DNA from 3 places in the Acinetobacter sp. AS167 genome. Region 1 is predicted to be linked to each of the others. Evidence: predicted binding sites of a transcription regulator. Region 1 holds the regulator's gene; each other region holds the start of a gene.
The links. The regulator PhoB, encoded in region 1, activates phosphate uptake and scavenging genes when phosphate is short. The targets are predictions, from matches to a motif close to TGTCATNAANCTGTCATAA.
Positions count from the first base shown of each region.

Region 2: the regulator PhoB is predicted to act here: its motif matches at 2,943-2,961, upstream of WFN33_RS00035 (porin).
Region 3: the regulator PhoB is predicted to act here: its motif matches at 1,602-1,620, upstream of WFN33_RS10095 (inorganic phosphate transporter).

Region 1 covers NZ_JBBCMP010000003.1:389,834-395,116, reverse strand. The annotation lists gene phoR (phosphate regulon sensor histidine kinase PhoR) at 1-1,306, opposite strand, end outside; gene phoB (phosphate regulon transcriptional regulator PhoB) at 1,332-2,042, opposite strand; gene WFN33_RS08295 (TetR/AcrR family transcriptional regulator) at 2,316-2,990, opposite strand; gene WFN33_RS08290 (SDR family NAD(P)-dependent oxidoreductase) at 3,203-4,048, shown strand; gene WFN33_RS08285 (MATE family efflux transporter) at 4,142-5,283, opposite strand, start outside.
Region 2 covers NZ_JBBCMP010000001.1:3,450-8,732, reverse strand. The annotation lists gene WFN33_RS00055 (alpha/beta fold hydrolase) at 101-1,192, shown strand; gene WFN33_RS00050 (NAD(P)-dependent oxidoreductase) at 1,202-2,074, shown strand; gene WFN33_RS00045 (YARHG domain-containing protein) at 2,156-2,422, shown strand; gene WFN33_RS00040 (HIT family protein) at 2,451-2,867, shown strand; gene WFN33_RS00035 (porin) at 3,089-4,195, shown strand; gene WFN33_RS00030 (DUF4256 domain-containing protein) at 4,875-5,283, opposite strand, start outside.
Region 3 covers NZ_JBBCMP010000004.1:294,641-299,923, reverse strand. The annotation lists gene metH (methionine synthase) at 1-926, opposite strand, end outside; gene WFN33_RS10095 (inorganic phosphate transporter) at 1,666-3,288, shown strand; gene WFN33_RS10090 (capsule assembly Wzi family protein) at 3,491-4,963, shown strand.

The DNA.
Region 1 (5,283 bases):
CTTGATTTTCTTTAGAATCAATTTCTAAGTAAGCATTATGTTGCATTAAAACATGCTTCACAATAGCTAGCCCTAAACCTGTTCCACCCGTTTGACGGCTTCGTGCACTGTCTACGCGATAAAAGCGTTCAGTTAAACGTGGAATATGTTTTGGGTCAATCCCGATCCCGGTATCTTCAACGGTAAAATAACCATGTTCACTGTCATCATGCCAGCCGATTGTAACGGTGCCACCTTTTGGAGTGTATTTAATCGCATTGGTAATTAAATTACTAAACGCACTGGCAAGTTCTGCATCGGAACCAATCAGGTCACAATGGCTGTCGATATCTAAGTTTAAAGCATGTCCATAATCAACATTGTAGGCTTGTGCATCATCAAAAAGCTGATTCATCAAATTCGGCATATCGATGATTTGATTTTTTGCGACTTGTTTATTACCTTCCAAACGTGAAAGCAAGAGTAAGTCATTGACCAACGCATTCATACGACGTGTTTGCGATTGCATCTGTTCAAAGGCTCGTTTCCAGCGCGGATTTAAATCCTCTTGGTCGGTAAATGTTTCGATATAACCACTGAGTACAGTGAGTGGTGTACGCAGTTCATGTGAAATATTGTCGACAAAGTCTTTGCGCATCTGTTCTAGATTATGTACACGTGTCACATCGTAAGCGACGAGCAAACGGCTTTCACTGCCAAAACGTGTGAGTTTAATCTGTACATAATGCTCTTCATAAACAGAAGATTTTATTTTAATGCCATCTGGAGATTGGTCGATATTATTAAAATATTCAATAAAGCTCGGCTGGCGGATAATGGTCAAGATATTACGCCCACGATCTAGAGGTTGAATGCCCAACAGTCTTTCTGCCGCCGGATTCCACCATTCAATCTGATGTAATTCATCCGTTAAAACAACAGCTTCGGCCAAAGCAATCAGTGAAGATTGGGCACGGTCAATCAAGCCGACCATTTCAGCCTGAACCACACGTTCTTGGCGTTGTGCGCGATAAACATTAAACAATAGCGCTCCCCAAATACCCTCTAGATTGGGCGGAGAATCGTAAGGACGATTCGAAATCCATTCATTCACCAAGTATAAAGAGCGTAATTGAAATAGGAAAAAAACCGCAAAACCGATGGAAATAGTAATCCAAAAATACCCTATCCCTAAACCAATAAATCCACCAATGATGAGTAAAAAACCAAGCAGGCGTAAATCTTGTTTTGCAAATTCCCACAAGCTACTGTAACGAAATTTTTTATGTTCTCGCGCAAGATCTGGGACGGGGTAGGGTTCATACATAGAAAATTATTTACCTTGAGAATGCTTAACCTAAGGCAACATCTGCACGGGTAGAGAAACGATAACCCGTTCCACGTACAGTTTGTACGTAGCGATCGGCGCCATATGGTTCGAGCACTTTACGTAAGCGGCGGATGTGTACGTCAATCGTACGGTCTTCAATATACACGTTGCCACCCCAGACCTGATCGAGTAACTGGGCACGTGTATAAGCACGTTCAGGATGAGTCATAAAAAATGCCAATAATCGGTATTCTGTTGGACCCATTTCCAAAATATTATCACTAAAACTGACGCGTTGGCTCACTGGATCAAGAATTAATCCATTGGCATCAATGGTTTTTTCGCCACTCAGGGCATTGGCACGACGAAGTACTGCTTTGATACGAGAAACCAATTCACGAGTAGAGAATGGTTTGGTCATATAGTCATCTGCACCAGCATCAAGACCTTGAACTTTATGGTCTTCTTCACCGCGTGCTGTCAACATGATGACTGGAATTTCTGCCAAATTTTCATCACGTTTTAAGCGACGACATAAGTCTACACCGCTCACACCGCCAGGCATCATCCAATCGAGTAAAATCAAAGATGGTCGTTGGTCAACAATCATTTGATGGGCTTGTTTTGCATCTTCAGCTTGCAAGCATTGAAAGCCTGCCATATCCAATGAGGTATGAATCATTTCTCGAATCGGAAGTTCGTCATCGACGATTAATATATAGTCATCTTTCACAACGCAATATCCTATGTATGAACGGTGTACCGTCTTTTATTTATGACAGGCTTATTACAAAGATTAATTATGACAGTATCATTGCAAAAAGAAGATGTTGACGAATTTTTGCAAAAAAATGTGACAAATAATCGTCGATATGATGAATAATCCATGAAATTTTTAAATAAATCTTCCATTTTATGAAAAGAAATTTATTTAAATTGAAAATAAAAATGAGATATTTGACATTTTTGTGACGATTTGATGACAAAAATATTTAAGCTAACAATCTTATTGAGATGAAAATGAATCAATCAGCGATACAAATACAATTTCACATGCTGAGACAATTTCTTCAAGCGATTGTTTAAATCCACCCATGACCCAGCGAACCGCAATTTGAGTCACATAGCCATTTAAACCTGTGGCAACCAAGGAAATTTCTTGTTCACTGCGTTCAATATGCGGCATCATTAGGGTAACAAAGGAGTGAATTAATCGGTCAAAACGGCCCATCGTTTCATGGATTGTGGCATGATTATGCAGTTCTTGAACCAGCATGGCGTCAATATAAATAATACGCGCCACACGTGGATCATTTTTTAACATGGTAAAGATTGCAGTTAAGCCATCACGGATCATATTTTTAGGATCAGGTGCTGCTTGCATGACCCCTTGCATCACGGTTTGTTGTAATTGTTCAATCAGTTGTAGAAAGATGACTTGGAACAGTTCTTCACTTTTTTTGAAGGACTCATAAAAATAACGTTCAGTCAGTTTCGCTTCATTACAAATATCTTTAACGGTGACAGAAAAAAAACCATGCGTGCCGTAGGCTTCAATCCCTGCTTCGATCAACTTTTCTCGACGTGCAAGTTTTCGCTCAGATAAGGACATACCCTTAAATTGACGTTCTTTGACTGCTTTATTTATAGTTTTCTTTTCAGTTGAAAGTGGTTCATTCATTGTAAAAAATTACTCGTGTCATATTTGATTGTCACAAAGAAGCGCTTATTTTAGCAATAAAAGCTATTGAAACCTATTCTAGAATTTTTGTATAAAAAAACATCGGTTAAATCACAATATAATATTGACAATAATGATTGTCAAAATTATATTGAGCAAGTGAGCTGCACATCACTCTGAATGCTTTGTGCGGGTTTAAAAAAGGATAGACAATGAAAAATTTTAAAAACAAAGTCGCTGCAATTACTGGTGCTGGCTCTGGTATGGGACAACAACTTGCTATTTTATTGGCAAAAGCAGGTTGTCATTTATCCATTAGTGATGTGAATGAAAAAGGTTTATCTGAAACCGTTGAACTGGTCAAACCATATAATGTCCGTGTGACCTCAAAAAAAGTGAATGTTGCCAAAGTTGAAGAAATGCGAGCTTGGGCTGAGGATACTGTGCAAAATCATGGTTCTGTAAACATGATTTTTAACAATGCTGGTGTAGCTTTAGGATCTACCGTAGAAGGTGCATCTTATGACGAACTTGAATGGATTATGAATATCAATTTCTGGGGCGTTGTCTATGGAACAAAAGAATTTTTGCCTTATATCAAGAAAACAGGTGATGGACATATCATCAACATTTCGAGCTTATTTGGTTTAACGGCTCAGCCGACCCAGTCTGCATACAATGCATCTAAATTTGCGGTACGTGGTTTTACTGAATCATTACGTCAAGAATTAGACATTGAAAAGTGTGGCGTATCTGCTCTATGTGTTCATCCTGGCGGTATTCGTACCAATATTGCAAATGATGCGCGTATGAATGACAGCTTACGTTCTTTGGGGATGAACCCTGAGAAATCAGCAAAAGCATTTAATAAATTATTGCGTATGCCTCCAGAAGATGCTGCTCAACAAATGTTGGATGCTGTATTGAAAGACAAGCGCCGTTTACTTATTGGGAATGATGCAAAAACCTTAGATTTAATTCAGCGTATTTTACCGACTGGATATCAAAAAATTACAGGTTTTGCGACTAAGTTTAGTAAAAAGTTAGAACCAAAATAGTTGATTGATATTAAAAAACCGTCAAGCTGACGGTTTTTTTCATTTTAGACTTTGAGAAATAATGGGTTGAATAACAACTTAATATCCATTCGTTTAAATTAAGATCTCAATCGTTTTCTTTTTCCAGACAAATTGATAATAAAGACCTTGCATAAGACATAGACTGAAAAAGGTCAGGGCAAGCGCATACCAAATGCCTTGTAAACCAAACCATTGACTAAATAAGTAGGCACACGGAACTTCAATGAGCAGAATGGATAAAATATTAAAAATCATAGGCACAGTCACAGTTCCGCTGGCCCGCATGATCGAAGCAAAAATTGCACTTGCTCCAAAAAATATAATTGACCACAACACGATAAATAGTAATTGCTGACCCAACTCAATTACAGACGGATCTGTAATAAACAACGCCATCAAATATTTTGAACAAATATAGGCCAAGAGTACCAATGAACCTGTAATCACGATATTACTCAACAGCGCTGTTCGCGTCACTTTTGCCAGTAGTTCAGATTTCCCCGCACCAATAGCTTGAGCTGCGAAGATAGAACCAGCAATGGCAATCGACAAAGCAGGGAATTGGATATAGTTCAGGACTTGGTTGACTGCACCATATGCTGCTGTTGCGTGAGCGCCATGTTGATTGACCAGTCCAATCACCACCAGTCCTGCGACCGAGTTGGTCACCATTTGAATACCTGTCGGCACACCCAAGCGCAAGATACTGCGACTAAATTGAGGGTGATAGCGGATATGTTGGATTAACGCTGCATCAGGTCTTAAAGCATGATCTTTTTTATTCAAATAGACATAAAGGAAAACTAAAGTTGAAATAAAGCCTAGGCCACTGGCAATTGCTGGAGCAATAATGCCGAGCTTAGGTAGCCCAAAATAACCGCCAATCAACGCTGGAGTTACAATGACGCCAACAATGATCGTTAGACTTGAAGCCATCAATGGTGTGGTACTGTCACCCACACCACGTAAAATAGACGTATAGGTGATGTAGATGAATAGAAAAGGACTACTCATTAACATCCATTGAACATAGGGCAGGGCAAGATGCATGATTTTGGGATCTATCCCCAAAAGCAATAGAATCTGTTTGGCAAAAAACACCCCTAAAAAGGCAATGATTGATCCACCAATGAGGGTCATAAATAACAATGCGCCAACAATGGTACGCACTTTTTCGATATCTTTAGCACCCCAAGCTTGTCCAACTAGAACAG
Region 2 (5,283 bases), on a different contig from region 1:
CAACATTTTGAGCGTCCTATGTATTTAAGGTCAAGGTAAAATCGTAAATTATCACATACACTTCGCTTAAATCTGCATAAAAATGAGACAAACACCGCTTATGACACAAGTATCAGCTAAGTTCCAACAGCGCAAATCCAAATTGAAGAATCTAACCACACGTATCTTCAATGGTAAGTCATTGGTTTTATCTCAAAGTACCCCTTATAAAATTATTGCAGAGCATCATCAAACCAAAGTGCGTTACTATGCAGCTGTTGAAAAAAAATTTAAGGAACCTTTGGTTTTTACAGCACCATTGTCTATCAATATGGCAATCTATGATCTCTACCCTTATCGTTCACTCATTAAATATTTTACTGAACAAGGTTATGATGTTTATCTATTGGACTGGGGAAAACTCAGTTATCAAGATCGCAACTTAAACTTCTTATATTTTATTGATGAAGCCATGCCGTTATGCATTAATAAAATTCGAGAGCATGCTCAAAGTGAGCAAATATCCCTTCATGGGTGGAGTATGGCTGGCATTTTTGTATTACTTTACACGGCATTACGCCAACCCAATTATGTTAAAAACTTAATTATCTTGGCCAGTCCAATTGACAGTTACGCCTCGGGTGGCATTGGTAAACTTTATCAAAAAATAAATAATTTGATTATAAAGAGTCAAAAACTGAAAGATACTTTATATAAAGGTGGTTTACCGAAAAAACTGATACATACCCCCGGCTTACTCAATGCCATTGGTTTTAAGATTTTAGATCCAAAGGGTTGGTATGAGGGTCATAAACAATTGTTGCTAAATTTAGACGACAAAGAACTCTTGCATGAACACGCCACCCTTGGAAATTTTTTAAATCACATGGTGGATTACCCCGGTGGTGTCAATCAAGACATGTTATTTAATGTTTGGCTGCAAAATCCACTGAAAAATGGGGCAATTCAGCTCAGTAACCATAAAATTGAACTTAGAAATATCGACTGTTCACTGATGATTGGAGCTGGAAAAAATGATCAAATGGTCACCGCAGATGCAGTTAAGCCTTTAAGTGAATTGACAAAGAGTAGTGATGTCACGTTTACTCTTATTCCTGGGGGACATTTAGGGCTAATGTCTAGTCAAAAAAGTGCAGATGAATTTTGGCCTACTCTGTCCAGATGGTTAGAACAAAGATCGACAAAAATTTAAGAGATAGATATGAAGACTACAGTTGCATTTATTGGTTTAGGCGCAATGGGCTATCGTATGGCAGCACATTTACCCAAATATTTTGATACCGTATATGTATGGAATCGAAATTTTGCAAAGGCTAAGCAACATGCAACTCAGTTTGGTACTCAAGCGGTCGAACTTAATCAAGCAGTACAAGCTGATATTATTTTTTCATGTTTACCGACTAGCCAAGATATTGATGATTTAATCCAAGATTTAAAGATCAAAAATGGCGCGATTTGGGTCGATTGTACCAGTGGTGTACCTGATGCTGCGCGTAAACAGTCTGAGTATCTTCTCAAAAATAATATTCACTTTTTGGATGCACCTGTAAGTGGTCAAACCATTGGCGCTGAAAATGCAACACTGACCTTCATGGTCGGCGGTTCGGCAGAAGCGTTTCAAATTGCCCTACCTGCAATGCAAGCGATGGGTAAATTAATTAAACGTGTTGGTGACTCAGGTGCAGGCTTTGCAGTAAAAGCTGTAAATAATATGATGATGGCGGTTCATTTATGTGCGGCTGCTGAAGGATTTACCACACTGAAAGCACATGGAGTAGATTTAAATGAAGCACTTGATTGTATCAATGCATCCAGTGGTAAAAGTGGTGTGACTGAAACCGCACTACCACAACGTATCCTCAATCGTAGCTTTCCACTGACCTTTGCTTTACCCTTATTGGCAAAAGATACCGGTATTGCCATTGATTTAGTTCGTGATGCAAGATTATCAGCACCTATTCTTGGTTTAACACAAAGCTTAATTACCGTAGCCAATAGTCTTTCAGAGCCAGATAGCGATTTTTCTACCGCCGTAAAAATGTATGAATCATGGAGCAAAATTACATTAGATTAATTTTTCGTCATTGAATAATCACAACTAAACCTTATAATCAGATTAAGTGACATGTAAATATGTCAATTTCGAGGTCGTATCATGAATAAATATGTAATTGCTACACTTTCTAGTTTATCTATTTTAGTCGCTAGTCACGCTTTTGCTGATAACACCCAAGAATGTAAAAAATTGCAAGATGATTACAATGTCATTTATGCATCAAAAGGGTTCTGTTTTAAAGATCCTGAAGCAAAAGCAAAATATAATAATGACAATTGTTATACAAGTAAGCCTAAATTTTCTGAAAAAGAGCAGCAAAAACTTGACTCTATCAAGGAACGTCAGAAAGAATTGAACTGTAAATAATCACATTCACACTTTCAAGGAAATAAACATGGCTTATGATGATCAGAATATATTTGCACGAATTTTACGTGGTGAACTTCCTGCAATTAAAGTTTATGAAGATGATCATGTGCTTGCATTTATGGATATCATGCCGCAAGCCGATGGGCACACTCTGATTATTCCGAAGGCTCCAGCTATCACATTGCTCGACTTAGATCCTGAAATTGCAGCTTATACAATCAAGATCGTGCAAAAAATAGCGCAAGCAATTGAAACAGCTTTGAATACTCAAGGTATTGTATTGATGCAACTTTCTGGGGCTTCTGCTGGACAAACCGTACCTCATGTACACTTTCATTTAATTCCGAGCTCGGTGCATGAATTAGGTCGTCACGCTATTCAAATGGGTGATCAGGAAAAAATTAAAGGGTTTGCTGAAAAAATTAAGATTGCACTGGCTTAATTAAAAATCTTTTTAGAATCAATGGGGCTAATTAGGCCTCATTTTTTTATTTAAATTACACAAATGTTAAATTCACGTCATTAAATTGTCATTTTTTCTTCACTGATATGTAACAAAGTTTACAGATACTGCATGCAAGTTAGTAAGTAGTGCACAAATCCACACTTACTGAATAAAAAAAGTAACTGCAAACCCATTGAACATGTTTTGGAGAAATCTCAATGAAAAAAGTGCTACTCGCTGCAGCAATCGCCACCCTTAGCATAAGCGCAGCTCAAGCAGCGCCAACATTGTATGGTAAATTCAACGTAACTTTAGATCAAATCGATAATAATGGCTTTAAAGACGAAAGCGTAACTAAAGTAAACTCTAACGCTTCTCGCATTGGTGTTAAAGGCGAAGAGAAATTAACAGATAAATTGTCTGCAGTTTACTTGGCAGAATGGCAAATCAGTGCTGATGGTGATGGCGATGCTTTTACTAACCGTAACCGTTTCGTGGGGATTAAATCAGACGGTATCGCAACTTTAAAAGTGGGTCAGTTTGATTCATATTTCAAAAATGCTGCTGGTAACAACCAAGATATCTTCAACGATCACAATGAACTCGATATGACTGCGATTTTAGTTGGTGAAGATCGTTTAAAAAACGTGATCGGTTTTGAAACTGATAAAAAATTATTGGCTGGTTTAGCTTTCAACATCATGTTCCAGCAAGGTGAAGAATCATCTGCTTTAAAAAATGATGCTAAAGGTCAAAAAGGTAGTCGTGATAGTTTCGGTGATGGTATCTCTACCTCACTTACTTATGACAACAAAGACTACGGTTTAGCTGCTGCTGTTGCAGGTAACTTCGGTGTTGCATCTAAATATAATGCATATAACTCTGAATTAGGTAGTAACACAATCTACTCTGACGCAATCCGTGTTACAGGTTCTGTAGACTTGAAACCTGCGGGTCTTGATGGCTTAGTATTCGGTGCATTATGGCAAACAGCCAAACCAACTGATGACACTGTTGCAACCACTTCTGGTACTACAGTAACATCGTTCAAAGGCTTGAAAGAAAATGCTTATGGCATCACTGCTGCATATGCGATTCCTTCTACACCAATTAAGCTAAAAGCTGAATATATTTCTGCAACAACAGAACTCGATGGGCGTGATGATCGTAAACAAGACCTTTACGGAATTGGCGCAGACTACAACATCAATAAACAAGCTCGCTTCTATGGTGTTGTTGGTCAACAAAAACGTGATTGGTCAACGACATCTACCCCAGAGAAAAAGAAAACTGTTATTGGCTTAGGTATGGAATATAACTTCTAATCCTAATCTTTATAAAAACGGTAAGTCATCTTGCCGTTTTTTATTTCGACTCAACAATAAAAAACTAATTTTATAAAATTCATATTCATTAATGAAGTAACCATAATACAAATTCAGCATTTTTATAAATAGCACATACGTTTAATCATCCATGACAGACCTGTCATTTAGCAACATCAATTTCATCATTGGATAGGCATACAGTTTCTTAAACGAAAACTAAAAATCATTAAATTTATGTTTTGTATGAACTCCTAGAAACTGTTGGCTATCGATTCATTTTTTGTACTTTTGAATCATAGACGGTTATCCTACTGTGGGGCGACATGGATGCCGCCGTTGGGGGGAGGTACAGGAGGTACCCTCGCCCATGAGCAAAAACAAAGCACTGCTTTGTTTGAAGCGCAAGGTTTGGCATCCTCTACAAAGTGAGGCATCGCCTACACAAAACTATTTAAACTTTAATGTAAAGTGCGGTATTGCAAGCTTTTTTATAATCAAACACTTTATTTACTCATGCAATTGATTTAATTAAAAATATAAATTAAGAGAAATTATATTCTTGTGTCTGAGTTTTCGACAAGCTGACTATAGGCTATGACAGGAGTTATATTGTAAACAAAAAAATAAAAACAAGCTCGATAGAATCTTAGGATTTCACTATCTCAGTTTTAAACGGTTAAAGTTTGATATAGGTTCGAAAACCACGACTCGCATAATATGAAGCAGCACCATTATGATAAGTAAATGTACGCCCATAACGCTGATCACAAAAGATCGCGCCACCTTGCTCACGTAATACTCTTGGTGTCTCGACCCAACTGGATGTTTTTAAGTCAAAATTGAATATTTGTTGTAGGGTATAATACTGTTGTTCAGTCATTAGCGCTAAAGCATGCTTCTGCACCCAATCGATCACCGTATCTTCAGGAGGATGATCCTTGCGGCTGAGTAACGCCTCTCGATCATAACACATGCTGCGCCGCCCTTTTGGCGACTCAATTGTACAATCAAAAAAATACAGACCTTCTGTATTCGGTAAAACAACCACATCAGGCTCACCGCCAGTCATTTCCATTTGTTGTAAA
Region 3 (5,283 bases), on a different contig from region 1:
CCACAACATCCACCAGTGATATTGATTAAGCCACTTTCAGCAAATTCTTTTAAGAAGGCAGCTGTTTCTTCTGGTGTTTCATCATAGCCACCAAATGCGTTTGGTAAGCCAGCGTTTGGATGCGCTGAAACAAAAACATCCGCAACATCTGATACAGTTTTGACATGTGGACGCATGGCATCTGCACCTAAGGCGCAGTTAAATCCAATTGACAATAAATCGCCGTGACGAACAGAGTTCCAAAATGCTTCTGCAGTTTGTCCTGTTAAGGTACGACCAGAAGCATCCGTAATTGTGCCTGAAATCATCAGCGGTAATTCACGGCCAAGTTGTTTAAAGACTTCTTTTACCGCAAAAATTGCTGCTTTACAGTTTAAAGTATCAAACACAGTTTCAATGAGAAGGATGTCTGCACCACCTTCAATTAAAGCATGTGTGGCTTCAATATAATTTTCTTTGAGTTCATCAAAGGTAATGTTGCGAAACGCTGGATCATTTACATTCGGTGAGATCGAGCAGGTACGTGATGTAGGCCCCAATACTCCAGCAACAAAACGTGGTTTGTCAGGGGTTGAGTATTTTTCACAAGCAGCTTTGGCAAGTCGGGCTGCTTCAAAGTTGATCTCATGGACTAAATCTTCCATGTGATAGTCAGACATTGAAACACGTGTACCGTTAAAGCTATTGGTTTCAATAATGTCAGCACCAGCATCTAGGTAAGCTTCATGGATGCCTTGAATAATTTGGGGTTGAGTTAACACTAAAAGGTCATTGTTACCTTTTAAGTCAGATGCCCAATCAGCAAAACGCTCACCACGGTAATCAACTTCTTCCAGTTTATGGCGTTGGATCATAGTTCCCATCGCACCATCAATAATTAGGATGCGTTGGGCAAGAAGCTCTTTTAACGTGGTAAGCGTGGACATTAAAACTCTCAATAAAATCGGATTTTAAAAATAGCCGATATGTTATCAGAATGTAGACTTTCAAGGTACCAGTCTTGATGTACTTCCTGATTGTAGATTTTTGATCTGTAAAATTATAAAAAATCATTGGGTTAGGTTTTTTTTGATCTTTTTATATCATTGGTATTTACAATATACTAGGTTTTGTTCGTAATCATTTTATGTATCGATTGAAAAGTAAATGATTGATCGGCGTGTTAGCGCAAGGTTTTTAAAATGTGTGGGATATTGTTCAGATGATCTATTTATTGGTCTGGCACATTTAATTTAAGACGATTCGTTGAAGATATAGGATACTTTTTTAGTGTAGGGCAATTGTTGGCGTTAAACTTGCTTGGATTAGGTAAGCGGGATTTATTGGAACATATGTAAAAATAAAGTTAAAAGTATGTTTGTTTTTTCATCAATTTGTCATAAATTTCATGAAAAATAGCAATACCAAATGATAAATAGTTCAAATTGATCTGAAATATTACAAATATTATTTCAGATTAAAATAAAATATTTTGCTCAAGTTATATTGGTTTTATTGGTTTAAGATACTAATTATAAATAATAAAAATATTAATTTAGTCGCTTATGTAGCGAAACACTGAGGTGAAATAATTATAAATTTCACTTCATATGACCTCTATTTGTCATATAATTGTCACAATTTAATTGAACAATAAGCGCATTCTAATATTCGCTAACTTTCTGCATGAATTCGAATTTACCTCCCGTCACAGATTCTGCACAGTCACCTAAACCCGTTCAATCGACGAATGTGCACGTCCCTACACCGAAATTTTTTATGCCGGTGTTTCTGACGATTATCATTGCTACCTTAATCTACATTGGGGTGCAAGTTAGTGCAGATTTAGCACATGTTCCACCGTTAAGCCTCTACTCAGTGATTCTTTTAGCGACAGCGTTGTTTATCGCTTTGGGTTTTGAGTTTGTAAATGGTTTTCATGATACAGCCAATGCTGTAGCAACCGTGATTTATACCAATGCATTGCCTGCGCCTGTAGCAGTCATGTGGGCAGGCTTTTGTAACTTCCTTGGGGTAATGGTTGCCAGTGGTGCAGTTGCGTATGGAATTATTGCATTGCTTCCTGTTGAACTGATCATGAATGTAGGCAGTGGCGCTGGTTTTGCTATGGTTTTTGCCATGCTAATTGCGGCGATTCTGTGGAATTTAGGCACTTGGTTCTTAGGTATTCCAGCATCAAGCTCTCACACCTTGATTGGCTCAATTTTGGGTGTAGGCATCATGAACTACATTTTGCATGCTTCAACGGGTGCAAGTGGTGTAGACATGGATCAAGTGCTTAAAGTGGGTAAAGCATTACTGTTTTCTCCTTTGATTGGTTTTGCATTTGCAGCAATTGTATTTTTGATTGTTAAAAAAATATTTAAAAAGCAACTTGAGTTGTTCCAACCCCCTGAAGGCAATAAACCACCACCACCATTGATTCGTGCGGTTCTGATTTTCACCTGTACAGGTGTGAGCTTTGCACATGGTTCAAATGATGGTCAAAAAGGTATGGGGTTAATCATGTTGATTTTGATTGGTATTGTGCCTTTGGCTTATTCGTTGAATAGAGGATTAGACCAACAGCATTTACAGTCATTCTCACAATTGTCTGGTCAAACTGCGACGGCAATTTATGCACAGCATGCCGATATTCCAGATGAACAAGCGCGTGTAACCATCACTAAATTTATCCAAACCAAAGAAATGAATCCTGAAGTTGTTCCAGCATTGGCCAGTTTGACTGATCATTTGGGCGAGCGTGTTGGTAAATTTGGTGATCTCAAAGATATTCCAGAAGCTGAAGTATCTTCATTACGTAATGATATGTACTTAAGCACCACGGCTTTTAAACGCTTGGATAAAGCAGATCAACTTCCAAAAATGGATGAAGCTCAAGGCAAAGTGGTAAAAGAGTATCGCAAAAACTTAGATTCTTTCCTCCAATATATTCCAAACTGGGTAAAAGTTGCTGTGGCATTGGCACTGGGTTTAGGAACAATGGTGGGATGGAAACGTATTGTGGTTACTGTGGGCGAGCGTATTGGTAAACATCATATGACCTACGGCCAAGGGATGTCTGCTGAGCTTGTGGCAATGTCGACAATCGCTGCTGCAGATGGCTTTGGTTTACCTGTTTCAACGACTCATGTACTCAACAGTGCGGTTGCAGGAACCATGGTCGCCAATAAAACTGGATTGAATTTTGCAACAGTCAAAACGATTCTTTCTGCATGGATTTTTACCTTACCTGCAACGATTTGTTTATCAGGTGGTTTATTCTGGCTATTTTTAAAAGTATTTTAATTTAAAAGTTAGAGATGGCGATTGTTTTTAAAAACTGAATGATCGTTATTATCTGAATTTAAAAGAAAAAGAGTGCACTTTGGTGCACTCTTTTTCTTTTGGATAATGGAATTTTAAAATATGAATAACACAATTTCACCATTGAAAAAAACTTATAAAAAAATTAAGGTGTGTTTGTAAATCAAACTTGAGAACAATGAGCATGTATTTAAGAAAATCACTTTGTGCTGCTGTATTACTTGGAATGTCTTTACCTGTATTTGCACAGGGAATCGTATTAAATAATGAAGATCTTCGCACAGATTTGAACTGGTTAAATCAACAAGGTGTGATACAAATCAGTACATCGACTTGGCCGATGAGTGGGGATGAAATTCAACGTGCCTTATCTCAAGCAAAAGTTTTAAACAATACTCAACAAAAAGTTATTGATTCAATTCAAAATGCCTTAAAAGCAGATAATCAAACTGCAAAATTAGGTTTATTTGCCGAAACTGATCAAAAAAATATTCCTCAAGCTTTTGGGGATAGTGCAAAAGCACAATATGTGGGTTCATTAGAATTCAATGCGGGTGGCGAGAATTGGGATGCAAAGCTTCGTGTCAATGGTGAAAAAGATCCGCAAATTGACAATGGTCAAGATGTCAATGTGGAAGGTTCATATATTGCTGGGAAGTTATGGAATCAATGGGTTATTGCGGGTCAAATCCCAACATATTGGGGGCCGGGACATGATGGTAGTTTGATTCGTGGTGATGCCAGCCGTCCTGTGTATGGCTTTACTGTACAGCGTGCTGAACAAAAGGCTTTTGAATCTAAATGGTTGTCTTGGATTGGTCCTTGGCAATATCAAGCATTTGCTGGACAGTTAAATGATTATACGGCTGTACCTGATGCACGTTTAATGGGATTGCGCTTAACTGCTCAACCTTTACCTTATTTGGAAATCGGTGCATCACGCGCTTTCCAAATTGATGGAGAGGGTCAACCAGGAAGTGCAAAAGCTTATTGGAATGCTTTTATTGGAAAAGACAATGAGTGTGCAGATAGCACTTGTACGGGGGTGGGTAATCCATCCAATCAGCTTGCTGGATTTGATGCGCGTTTAAATCTTCAGTCTTTGCTGAATGTTCCTATGAGTTTTTATGGGCAATATATTGGTGAAGATGAAGCGGGTCTATTACCATCTAAAAAAATGTATTTAGCTGGTGCTGACTATTCATCAAGCTTTAAAAATTTACCATATCAGCTTTATGTTGAATGGGCGAATACAGAAACAAATGGTGATCCATTAGGTGTTTCTTATAGTCACCATGTCTATAAAGATGGTTATTACCAACAAGGTTTCCCATTGGGACATGCAATGGGTGGTGATGGTGAAATGATTTCTGTCGGTGGTGATATTCGTTTTGATGTGATGAATCGTTTATCTGGTCGTGCACTGTATGCCAAAGTTAACCAATCTGCTGCTCTCTTTGGTGATAAGCAAATCAACTTAGCCTTCCCAGAAAAAGACAAAATTAAAGCATTAGATTTAACTTGGACACATTATATTAAACCGACCATGCCATTAAAAATTAATGGTTGGGTCAGTGATTCTGATCTACATGGCAATGATGCAGGTGCTTCTGTAGGAATCGAAATTCCTTTAGATAAAGCATTATTCGGCCATTAAGACCTGAGTTATCGGCTGTATATATCTAATTTTAAGCATATACAGTTTGATAAGTTGGGACTAAGCTAAAATCGCTTCTTTAAATTCTAGAAGCGATTTTTAGTTTTTGATTGTTGATTGAATTATTTGCTACACAGATCTTTAATATTTTTAAAGGCTGACTTGAAAAAGGTGAGCCTTTTTTATGTTTAGGCTTGATCTTTTTCAAGCGTGAGCATTTGACGGTCATTATTAAATGAATTACATCTATTAGGGTCTGTTGACATTTCATAAATGGCTTGCGTTGTAGGTTAAAATTGAGCAGGCAAGGCATGAAACGA